Regions from separate parts of the Vibrio ziniensis genome, predicted to be linked through region 1. Evidence: predicted binding sites of a transcription regulator. Region 1 holds the regulator's gene; the other holds the start of a gene.
What was found. Region 1 encodes PurR, which represses purine synthesis genes. Its sites were predicted from a motif close to TNANGNAAACGTTTNCNTNA; they were not measured.

Region 1 (6,246 bases):
GTGAAGCTACTGGTTTTGGTTTCCAAGAGCCATCACCAGAAGCATTACTCATCACAATGCAACGCGCGTTACTTTTTTATCTTCAACATCCAGATTTATTATTAGAAGTTCAACAACGCGCAATGAGGTGTGACTTCAGTTGGCGAGAATCTGCGTTGGAGTACGTAAAGATGTATAACTACGCAATTTTTGACTAGATAGATAAATGAACAAAAACAGAGCTTTAAAGCTCTGTTTTTGATCTGGTCGAGGTAGAGTAGCATTATTTAACAACTCTAATCACCTTGAAAGGGGAGGATGTGGTACCCTCAGTCTATTCTGTTTCACATTAAATTAAGTGGTACCAATGCCCCAAAGCATGCTTTTTCATAAAATTTACCATCATCCAACCAGTCAGGAATGGGTGGTATTTGTACATGGTGCAGGAGGCAGTTCGTCCATTTGGTTTAAGCAAATTAAAGCGTATAAGCAGCATTTTAATTTGTTGTTTGTTGATCTGCGTGGTCACGGAAAATCCCCTCAGCTCATCAAAGATCTGATCAGTAACAAATATACGTTTAAGTCTGTTACGTTAGATGTATTACGAGTTCTCGATCACTTAAAGATTCAATCTGCGCATTTTGTCGGAATGTCTCTTGGGACGATCATCGTACGTAACCTTGCAGAGTTGGCAACAGAACGCGTGAGTTCTATGGTGTTGGGTGGTGCGGTCACCCGTTTAAATACCCGCTCGCAAATCTTGGTTAAATTGGGGCATATAAGTAAGAATTTTGTACCATATATGTGGCTCTACCGTTTATTTGCCTATATCGTTATGCCGCAAAGAAGTCAAAAGCAATCTCGAAACTTGTTTGTCCGAGAAGCGAAGAAGCTTTGCCAGAAAGAATTCAAACGTTGGTTTACTCTTACTGCAGAGATTAATCCAATGATGCGTTATTTTCGCGATAAAGAGTTACCGATACCCACCCTGTATTTGATGGGCGAGCGTGACTATATGTTTATCCAGCCTGTTAAAGATATGGTGGCATTGCACGAGAAAAGTGAACTATGGGAAATACCGGACTGTGGGCACGTGTGCAATATTGAACAGCCTGAAGTATTTAACCGAGTTTCCATCGATTTCATCCACAAGCAGTTAACCATTAACGCTTAAAAGCCTTCTAGATGCTCTCATAGCCGCAATTCCAGCACAATCCGAATTGCGGTTCGTTATTCTCTCCGCAATGCTTACAGACCCAATCTGGCTGATTTGGGAATGCTGGTTGTAAGTAGTCACTTATAACCTGTTCGGACTGTTCGAGCAAACTCAGATTCAAAAGCCATACATAAGGTGAAGAGGCTTCATCAAAAGGGATTTCCCCGCGGACACTGAAAAGCGTTTCACCTCGAACTTCACAGGGAATATTTTGTTGTCGCAACAGCCCGCACACAATATGTGCTTCAGTTGGATGTTGAGCAATGAATATTTTCATATTACTCGTCGGTGATTGTTCTCTTTTTAAGTTTAGTCAGTACTTGTTTTGCCAAAAACGGAAATATGCCCAATAACGCAAAAGAAAGTAGAACGCTTGGAGATAGTATTCCTGACAGAGTGTCTATATCAGCAAGTTGAGTGCCTGCATTGAGATAAACAGCCGTTCCTGGGAGCATCCCCAACTGACTAACTAGGTAATAACGAGTCGTTGAAATCGGTGTTAAGCCCATAAGTAGGTTGATAAGAAAGAATGGAAACACTGGAATCAATCTTAGTGTAAACAGATAAAATGCACCATCTTGCGCTACACCTTTATTGATGGCAGAAAGATTGTCACTAAAACGGTGTTGTATCCAATTGCGAAGCAAATATCGGCTGCTAAGAAAAGCGAGGGTCGCACCAATTGTACTAGCAAAAGACACTAAGATAAGACTAAACCAAAAGCCAAATAAAGCCGCTCCGAGAAGAGTAACAACGGCAGCTCCGGGAATGGATAAAGCGGTAATCACAATATATGCGATAAAGTAAGCAATAGCTGAAAAAACGAGGTTCTGGTCTATGTATTGAGAGAGGGCTGCTTGTTGAGTTTTCGCATATTCCAGAGTGAGATATTGGCTAAACTCAGTACCCATAACAACGATGAGGGTAATTAAAATCAACCCTAGTATCAGTTTATGACTCATCGTTAACTCCAAAATAGTTGGATAAAACCATCACTTGCTCCTCATACCATCCTAGATAAAAATATGATCAGACTGAGCATCGGTAGAACAGCGAATAGGCGTCAAACGCAAACGCGCATTCATTCGTCCCTGAAGCTCCTCCGATCCATCCATGGCTCGGAGGGTTTGCTTATCGACGCCTATTCACTGATCAGGAAATTATCCAGAATGGTATCATGTATAGAGAATAGGAAAGGCAGAGCCGACTTTAAATTTCATTTTGGTTTTGATTATTCATAAAAAAGCACCCTATGAAGAGTGCTTTGTATCTTTAAGTCGAATATAGAAACTAGAGTTTCTGCATTAATTCATCGCGGCGAGACTGGGGAATGACAGACCAATGCTTACCTTCAATTGCACCTTCTAAAGCCCATAAAAGCTCAATACCAACAGTTGTGGCATGAGTCTCTTGCACGGCTCTAAACGCAGCCACTGCGCCTTTCTGTTGCAGCATGTCAACAGAATCGATTCCTGCTTTTTTGAGCATACGTTCTGTAGCAAGACGCATATTAGGAAGATCTTTAAGTCGGTCTGGTTTCGCTTTAGCTTGAGTCTCGCGTTCTTGTTTCGCGACATCTAAGGCTTGCTTTGCTTTTTCAATAATTAGATGCGGGGTATCCCACACATTTTCAGGTAAGGCAAAGTATTTAGTCACAACAGGAAAACCACGTTTTTTATAAACGTAAGGTTCATAGCCTTGTTGTTGGAAATTCTTTGAGGAGTGATCATCCGCACGAATGTGTAGTCGGTCATTAACGACCAGAGCAAACATCGTGTCATCGATGAAAATGCCAAACCCTCCGAACATAGAACGCGATTTTACGCTTCCTAGTTGCTCAAAAAGTCGCATTGAGTCTTTTAGTACTGGTTTATCCATGCTGTTAGTCTCGGTGTATTAATAAATACGCCACCAAATTCAGGTCCGAGAGAATAGCAAAAGAATACATTGAGCATGTCAATCAAGCGTCAACTCATGTATACCTTTTTGCCATCGGCAACCCCGCTACCTACCAATTATGAACTAACATGGATTGGTTTAGGCCGGAGGCTTTGCGTCCCACCCTTTCAGATGGTTTGCCCTGTGCGTGACATTACTTTCAAAATAATAAACAAAACTTTGAATAAGCATCACATTTATGTGAACTAAATGTGACGTTGATCAAAGTTTGAATATTGGGTTTGCGAGCTTATTACTGTTTTAATATTTGTGAGATGAATTTCACTGGCTCTTATTGAACGGTACTTAAATAGAGTAACTAATTATTTTGTAAGGTCTTTTACTGTATCACGCTCTACAATTTCTGGATGCATTTCGAAGATTCGACGTTCATGCTCTTTATCTTTGATTCGTTCTAACAAAATCTCAAATGCGTTTTTGCCCACACGACGTTTTGGTTGATGAATCGTGGTTAGGGGCGGAGAGAAGTACTCTGCAAGTTCAATGTTATCGTATCCGATTACCGAAATGTCATCGGGTACACGAACACCTTTTTGTTGTAAACGTGACATTAACCCTAGTGCCATTGTATCGTTGAAACAGAACACAGCGGTCGGCATTTTATCCATTGCGATAATTTTATCTGCAGCTAGTACTGCTGTATCACACTCGAAGTTGCCTTCAAGAATCCAGTTATCATTCACTGTCAAGTTCGCCTCTGCCATAGCGCGACGGAACCCCGCAATTCGTTCCTGACAAGCGAGTTTATGTAAGTGTCCACTTAAGCAAGCAATGTCTTTATGACCTCTGTCGATAAGGTATTTAGTCGCTAAATAGCCCCCTAATTCAGAGTTATCAATGATTTTGTCAGCAGTAGAAGCTTCTGGACCCCAATCCATGATGACTTTTGGAATGTCCGAATGACTTTCAAGCATCTCTGACAGTTCTTGTGTTAGGTCGGAGCACATGACTAAAATGCCATCCACTCGCTTCTCAGCCAGCATTCGGATGTAATCTCTTTGTTTCTCGTAGATGCCACCTGTGTTACACAGAATCAGTGTGTAACCCTGACGGTAACAGTAGCTTTCTACACCGTCGATGACTTCAGAAAAGAATAGATTGGTTGATTGAGTAACTAACATACCAATGGTGCGGGTAGTATTGCATTTCAAGCTACGTGCTACGGCACTTGGTGCGTAGTTTAGCTCTTTTACTGCTTCGAGAACTTTTTCTTGAGTTGCTTCAGCAACAAAGCGAGTTTTATTAATTACGTGTGATACGGTTGTGGTTGATACGCCAGCTAAGCGAGCAACATCTTTAATCGTAGCCATATATTTGTCCTGTTTTGACTGCTGATTTCGCTAAATTTTTTATTAGGTAAACAACCCACATTACTGGCCGGATTCAGCAGCGGCGAAGTTTATAAAGCTTCTAGCCTAAAGTCGTTAAAACACAAAAACCGCTTCGATATAGCGGTTTGAGTTTTAAATAATGATTCATCTTTTATGGTATTGAGTTTAAACCGCAAATGGTTAGCTAGCAACGACAAATCAATAGCGCAAACTTAACTGTAGTCACAATTCATGCCCTTTGTTGAACCAACGATGAGTTTCAATTGCCTGTAAGATAGTTTAAATCAAGCTCTAAAAAAGCGACCAATAATACTGAAATTGATGAATAAAATCCCAATTTATCCTTGCTCGCACAATCAAAAGAAAAATCAGGTATCCAGTTCAATAGATGATGACGAATATAGTCCGCTTGGAACTTTAGGGCCTGTTCCATACGGGCTTCTTTCTCAAGTTCGTTAGAGCGAATAATGAGGTGTCCGAGAAAGTCTAATTCGATAGCGAGATGATCATATGATTCATTTGTCTGCTCTTGAACATGTACGCCATTTTGCTCCATTAACTCAGCAATTGCTTGTGCTGGAGTTTTATTATTCATTTTTGATTTATCAATATAAAGAGATGCGTACGGGAGAGCCGAATTCCCATCACATTTTAGAAATAGGTTATAGAAGCTATTAGCAATTTGCACTTGTGCATCTTCATGTTTGAGAAGTTGCTTGAGAGTTGCGCATAGTTTGTGAGTGGAGACTGCTAAATGGTCGTTTTCACTAAGTCCTGCGAGAAAATTGTAAATTTCGGGGGATGAGTAATGTGACAAGTCTTGTGAACTGAGTTCGCAAGCAAACAAACCTGAAAGCCACCAATAGATTTCAGCTCGTTTTTCGTTAAAGGCTTTAATTTCTTTCATTACTTAGCTCCGTACTTTTCTTTATCTAAGTCTAAGCAATAATTACGCTCTGTACGAAATTTGCGAACTAAAGTATGCAGATCGAAGACCTTTGTTGAGCGAAGGTTGGCGAAAAAAGACCCGCATAAAGCGGGTCTTCATATCATCTTTGCAAGGAGCTACTTATCTTGTGTTAGTTTGCCATCAGAGCCAGCAACATAATCGCGCATCTTTTGCCAAAGCTGACCAAGGCTCTCGTACCAAAAGCGCTCGGTTTGCTCCAAATAGCGTGCTTGAGGCGTGTATTTATCCCAGGGTTGAGTAATGTTAGCTTGAGCTAAAAAGTTGGTTGGCGCTGGAATCGGGTTTAATCCTGCGGAATTAAATTCTTTAATTGCTCTTTCCATATGGCTGGCGGAAGTCACTAGTACCAACTTTTTGCTTTGTACGAATGCAGCAGCTTGTCTTGCCTCTTCCCAAGTATCTTTTGCTGTTTCTAACAACACGATGTCAGACTTTGCTACACCGAGTGCTAATGCGACTCGTGCTAACATACGAGCATGACTAAACTCGCTGCCACCAGCATAACCTGAAAGAATCAATTTGGATCCTGGGTACATCCTAGCAATACGTATTCCTTCCGTTAAACGCATTAATGCTGCTCGTGATAGTTCAGAAGTTGGTGGTATATAGCCATCGACAACATGTCCATTACCTAAAACCATCACGTAATCAATGTTTCTTTCGACAGGAAGAAACGCGGGGTATTGGCGCTCTAAAGGCATCAACAAACTTGTTGATATGGGTTGAAACGAAATAAGAAAAAGACTGGTTAGAGAAAACAGAACGATGAGGCTGCCAGTTTTACGTTTGGC
Region 2 (6,246 bases), 460 kb from region 1:
TCCATCGTTTTCAAAACAGAAGCCGTTGTGAAACGTTACAGGAGATAAACATGTCACAATCTGAAGGCAAACGCCTAAACAAGTACATCAGCGAAACAGGTTACTGCTCTCGTCGCGAAGCCGATAAGCTAATTGACCAAGGTCGAGTAACTATTAACGGTAAAGTTCCAGAAATGGGAACTAAAGTCACCGATGATGATGACGTTCTAATTGACGGCAAATCGCTTCGTACCAAAGAAAAACCTATCTACATCGCGCTTAACAAACCAACGGGTATCACTTGTACCACAGAGCGTGACATCCCAGGCAATATTGTAGATTTCATCGGTCATAAAAGTCGAATTTTCCCAATTGGACGCTTAGATAAACCTTCAGATGGTTTGATCTTCCTGACCAATGATGGCGATATCGTGAATAAAATTTTACGTGCAGGAAACAACCACGAGAAAGAGTATGTGGTTCGCGTTGATAAACCTATCACGCCTGAATTCATCAAGCAGATGTCCTCAGGGGTGAAAATTCTCGATACCGTAACCCTACCTTGTAAAGTCGACATGGAAACCAAGTTTTCCTTCCGTATTGTTTTGACTCAAGGATTAAACCGCCAAATTCGCCGCATGTGTGAAGCGCTTGGTTATGAAGTGTTTAAGTTACGTCGCGTACGCATTATGAACATTTCTTTGGATGGTATTCCCAACGGTCAGTGGCGTTATTTAACCGATGCTGAAGTGGCAGACATTCTGGCAATGTGTGAAGAATCTACCGGTACGGAAGAAGCATCTCGTATTGATGCGAAAGGACACAATATCCGTAAGGCAACCGACGCTAAGTTATTCGACAGCAGAGAAGAGAACCGCGATTCAAAAGCGCGTAGAAATCAGAATTCAAGTTCGTTTAAAGATAAGACCTATCAAGGTCATAATGCCGATACCTTCCGTCATGCCCCTAATTCAAAGAAAGGAAAAGCAAGAAGTGAAAGCCAAGGCAACGGTTCATCAGCTAGCTCTTCAAAAGGAAATTCAGCTAAAGGAAAGCCTTCTCAAGGTAAGCCAAATTCACAAAAACTGAATCAGAAAAATGTGAAAGGCAGCGATAAGCCATCCAATGCGCCTCGAGTAGGCGGCACATTGAGCTTGAAAAAATAGAATATAATAAAAAGGGGAGCAAATGCTCCCCTTTTTATTTCTCACCAAGTAGCGATTACTTAGTACCGAAGATTTTATCGCCAGCGTCACCAAGACCTGGAACGATGTAACCTTTGTCATTCAATTTTTCATCAATAGCAGCAGTGTAGAGCTCAACATCTGGGTGAGCTTTTTCTAGTGCAGCAATACCTTCCGGTGCAGACACAAGAACCAACACTTTGATTTGGTTACAACCTTTCTCTTTTAGTAGATCAATAGTTGCAATCATAGAGCCGCCAGTAGCCAACATAGGGTCAACAACCAGTGCAATACGCTCTTCAATGTTTGAAGCAAGTTTGTTGAAGTATGGAACTGGCTCTAGAGTTTCTTCATCACGGTAAATTCCGACAACGCTGATACGAGCGCTAGGAATATGCTCTAAAACGCCATCCATCATGCCTAAGCCAGCACGTAGGATTGGAACGACAGTTACTTTTTTACCTTTAATTTGGTCAACTTCAACAGGACCATTCCATCCATTAATGGTTACTTTCTCAGTTTCAAAGTCCGCAGTTGCTTCATAAGTCAGTAGGCTACCTACTTCTGTAGCTAACTCACGAAAGCGCTTAGTACTGATGTCACCTTCTCTCATCAAGCCAATTTTATGTTTAACAAGAGGGTGTTTAACTTCAACAACTTTCATTTCCATCTCCGGCACAATTTAAATAAACCTCGGGATTATACACCTATTCTTTCAACTTTACCGACCAAAAATCACGATAAAAAACTGACGCAAACGTTTTCCTTTTTGTTTTAAGCCCTGTAGAATAGCGCCGTTTTCATATCCAACTTAACCGAGGAACTTCCCCGTGAGCGGTAACAAGACTTCTCTTAGCTACAAAGATGCTGGCGTAGATATCGATGCAGGCAATGCACTTGTTGAACGAATTAAAGGTGCTGTAAAGCGTACTCGTCGCCCTGAGGTAATGGGTGGCATTGGTGGCTTTGGTGCGCTGTGCGAGCTACCAACTAAATACAAACAACCTGTACTTGTTTCTGGTACAGATGGTGTTGGTACCAAACTTCGTCTTGCTTTGGATATGAAAAAGCACGACACAATTGGTATCGACCTAGTAGCGATGTGTGTAAACGACCTTATTGTACAAGGTGCAGAGCCACTATTTTTCCTAGACTACTACGCAACTGGCAAACTAGATGTTGATACGGCAGCAGACGTTGTTTCTGGTATTGCAGATGGCTGTGTTCAAGCTGGCTGTGCTCTAATCGGTGGTGAAACTGCTGAAATGCCTGGAATGTACGAAGGCGAAGACTACGATGTAGCAGGCTTCTGTGTTGGCGTAGTAGAAAAAGAAGACATCATCGATGGTTCTAAAGTTGCAGTTGGCGATGCGCTGATTGCGGTAGGTTCTAGCGGCCCACACTCAAACGGCTATTCTCTAGTTCGTAAAATTCTAGAAGTTTCTGGTGCAGACAAGAACGCGCTTCTTGAAGGTAAAACTATCGGTGAACACCTTCTTGAACCAACAAAGATTTACATCAAATCAGGTCTAAAACTGATTGCAGAACATAACATTCACGCAATCTCTCATATCACTGGCGGTGGCTTCTGGGAAAACATCCCTCGCGTACTTCCAGAAGGTACTAAAGCTGTTATCGACGGTAAGAGCTGGGAATGGCCTGTGATCTTCAAATGGCTACAAGAGCAAGGCAACGTAAATACTCACGAAATGTACCGTACATTTAACTGTGGTGTTGGTTTGATCATTGCCCTACCACAAGACCAAGCTGAAGCAGCAGTTAACCTTCTAAAAGCAGAAGGCGAAAACGCATGGGTAATCGGTAAAATTGCAGCAGCTAAAGCTGATGAAGAGCAAGTAGAGATCAATTAATCCATGAAGAGTATTGTTGTTTTAATTTCAGGAAATGGTACCAATTTACAAGCGATCATCGATGCTTGTGAGTCAAGCATTCATGAAGGCAGAGTAACGGCTGTTTTTTCGAATAAAGCAACTGCTTATGGCTTAGAGCGAGCTAAAAAAGCAGGTGCAGCGGCAGTATTTGTCGATCCAAAAGAGTATGAGACCCGTGATGCTTACGACCATGCCCTTATGGAACAAATTGATGAATATAAACCTGACCTAGTTATTTTAGCGGGCTATATGCGTATCCTGAGTAGTGAGTTTGTACGTCACTACTTAGGACGTATGATCAATATTCACCCATCACTACTGCCTAAGTACCCAGGTTTAAATACCTACCAACGAGCGATTCACGCTGGTGATGAAGAACACGGTACTAGTGTTCACTTCGTCACGGAGCAACTCGACGGTGGGCCTGTCATCCTTCAAGCAAAAGTGCCAATTTTTGATGAAGATACAGTAGAAACTCTGACAGAACGTGTGCAAAACCAAGAGTATCGTATCTATCCTTTAGTGACTCAATGGTTTGTCGAAGACAGACTAAAAATGAATGAAGGTAAGGCATACCTTGATGGTGAGCCACTAGGTATGCACGGCTACGCGACGGAATGATTGCTTAGAGCGATGAATACTAAAAAGGGTTGATACTGCATCAACCCTTTTTTCATTTTGTATAATCCAGTTGCAATGTATTACTCAAGTGGCTCTATTGGCGCTTGGTTTCCCGGTTTAGGTGCAGCAAATGCAACATCGGTTAGCTCTGAACTGTTGCTTTCGAACAGTTCACCATAATGGAAAATATTGAATTCCCCCGGTTTCATTCTATGCCATTGCTCGTTGCCCGTTAGCGGTTGAGTCGCAATCACAGAAACCACATCATCTGGTGTCGTTTCTTCTTGGAAATTGATTTCGATATCTTCGTCTAGCAGTGCAGCTCGACCAAATGGCGCTCGACGAGTAATCCAGTAAAGATGATTAGTGCAATATGTCATTAGGTATTCACCGTCAGACAACAGCATGTTAAAAACCCCTTTATCACGCAGTTCATCACAACGCAAAGCGAGATAACGAAATACTGCCGGCATATCTTTAGGTGGCTCTGGATAACGGTTCTCTAGCTTATCAAGTAGCCAGCAAAAAGCCGCTTCACTGTCTGTTTGTCCTACAGGTCGATGACGACCAGTCGGTAAATCTTGGTAATCGGTCAACTGACCGTTATGAGCAAACGTCCAATAACGTCCCCATAATTCCCGTGTAAATGGATGAGTATTCTCTAAATTCACACCGCCTCGATTCGCCTGGCGAATATGACTGATCACGGCGCAACTCTTGATGGGGTATTCTTGAACTAACTGTGCAATCTTGGATTGGTAACTAGGATTTGGATCTTTGAATGTTCTAAAGCCTTTACCTTCGTAAAACGTGATACCCCAACCATCGCGATGCGGCCCGGTATTACCACCACGTTGAATCAAGCCAGTAAAACTAAAACAAATATCAGTGGGGACATTAGCGCTCATTCCGAGCAATTCACACATCTTAACTTTCTCTCCTACTACCCATTTGATGCTAACTACAGATTATGTTTCGAGCTGGCTGTTACATTCCGTCCTGATAAAAGCCAGCTCGATAATCATCAGTTATTCCATTTCTTTTTCAATAAGTTGAATAACGATATGGATAATTTTGATATGTACTTCTTGAATACGGTCAGCGTAACCAAAGTGCGGTACGCGAATTTCAACATCCGCTACGCCCGCCATTTTACCGCCATCTTTACCAGTAAGTGCGATTGTTTTCATACCTTTTGCTTTAGCTGCTTCAATCGCTTTCAGAATGTTGCCTGAGTTACCCGACGTTGATAAGCCAAATAACACATCACCAGTAGATCCAACAGCTTCGACATAACGAGAGAACACAAAATCATAGCCAAAGTCATTGCTGACACATGATAGATGGCTTGGATCAGAAATGGCGATACCAGGGTAACCAGGGCGATTTTCACGGTAGCGACCCGTTAACTCTTCAGCAAAGTGCATTGCATCACAGTGTGAGCCACCATTACCACAAGACAACACTTTACCGCCCTTCTTGAATGAATCAGCAATAAGTTTTGCTGCAGCTTCAATTTGAGCAATATTGTGGTCATCGCTTAAAAATTTGTTCAGCACTTCAGCGGCTTCGGTTAGTTCACTTCTAATTAGATCCTGATACATAGTTATTCTCTTCTTAAAATCTGCTTGCAGATGAACTCTCTATATAGAGATGTAGGACACTATTGAGTTTACCCAAACCTGCGATTCTGTCGATAGATAAGCCTTAATAATTGCACTTTGTGAACAATATTCATCTCTCTCAAATTTAATCAGAGCGCACATTTTAGACTATTCGCTCTACACAGATCACTTTTTGAACATTTAATGGTTTTACATTTTATTAATATTTCATTTACACTTTACTGGTTAGACCACTTTTAAAAACAAAAATAAAGCGGCTTCAGAAAGTTCACAAAAAATGAATGCTGATAACTCAAATAAACATACAGCATGACTATAAGGACATTAACATGGACATCTTGCTCTCTACACTTGGGTTCTTTGCAGTACTAAGCGCTTGCTTGTATCACAGAACTTCGTTGTTCGTATCACTCGCTGCACTGACTATCTCAATGCTGGTGCTCTCATTGTTCGGCCCTGTAGGTATCATAGGCTGGAGTTTATATTTAGCAGCCATCGCACTTTGCACCGTTCCTTCGATTCGCCAAGCAGCCATTAGCGGCAAAGCACTAACGGTGTTTAAGAAAGTGCTTCCGGCTATGTCGCAAACAGAAAAAGAAGCGTTAGATGCTGGTACTGTATGGTGGGAAGCAGAACTGTTCAAAGGCAAACCAAACTGGCAGCAATTGCACGACATTCCAGCGCCACAACTCAGTGAGGAAGAAAGAGCTTTCCTTGAGGGGCCAGTGAATAAAGTTTGTGCAATGGTGAACGACTACCAAGTCACTCATGAACTGGCAGACCTGCCTCCTGAGGTTTGGCAGTACCTAAAAGACAACAAATTCTTCGCCATGATTATTAAGAAAAAATACGGTGGCTTAGAGTTTTCGGCTTACGCACAATCGCTGGTTCTGCAAAAACTGACGGGCGTATCTGGTGTGCTTTCTTCAACTGTAGGCGTGCCTA

Region 2: the regulator PurR is predicted to act here: its motif matches at 1,913-1,932, upstream of purM (phosphoribosylformylglycinamidine cyclo-ligase).

The regions. Positions count from the first base shown of each region.
Region 1 is NZ_CP049331.1:1,941,049-1,947,294, reverse strand. Features, by position in the region: gene glgA (glycogen synthase GlgA) at 1-197, shown strand, start outside; gene G5S32_RS08885 (alpha/beta fold hydrolase) at 347-1,153, shown strand; gene G5S32_RS08880 (TVP38/TMEM64 family protein) at 1,474-2,157, opposite strand; gene G5S32_RS08875 (TfoX/Sxy family DNA transformation protein) at 2,486-3,073, opposite strand; cyclic di-GMP riboswitch class I at 3,187-3,285, opposite strand; gene purR (HTH-type transcriptional repressor PurR) at 3,457-4,464, opposite strand; gene torD (molecular chaperone TorD) at 4,745-5,392, opposite strand; gene elyC (envelope biogenesis factor ElyC) at 5,551-6,246, opposite strand, start outside.
Region 2 is NZ_CP049331.1:2,397,503-2,403,748, forward strand. Features, by position in the region: gene rluF (23S rRNA pseudouridine(2604) synthase RluF) at 51-1,145, shown strand; gene upp (uracil phosphoribosyltransferase) at 1,201-1,827, opposite strand; gene purM (phosphoribosylformylglycinamidine cyclo-ligase) at 1,994-3,034, shown strand; gene purN (phosphoribosylglycinamide formyltransferase) at 3,038-3,676, shown strand; gene G5S32_RS11105 (class II glutamine amidotransferase) at 3,757-4,602, opposite strand; gene lpcA (D-sedoheptulose 7-phosphate isomerase) at 4,705-5,280, opposite strand; gene fadE (acyl-CoA dehydrogenase FadE) at 5,631-6,246, shown strand, end outside.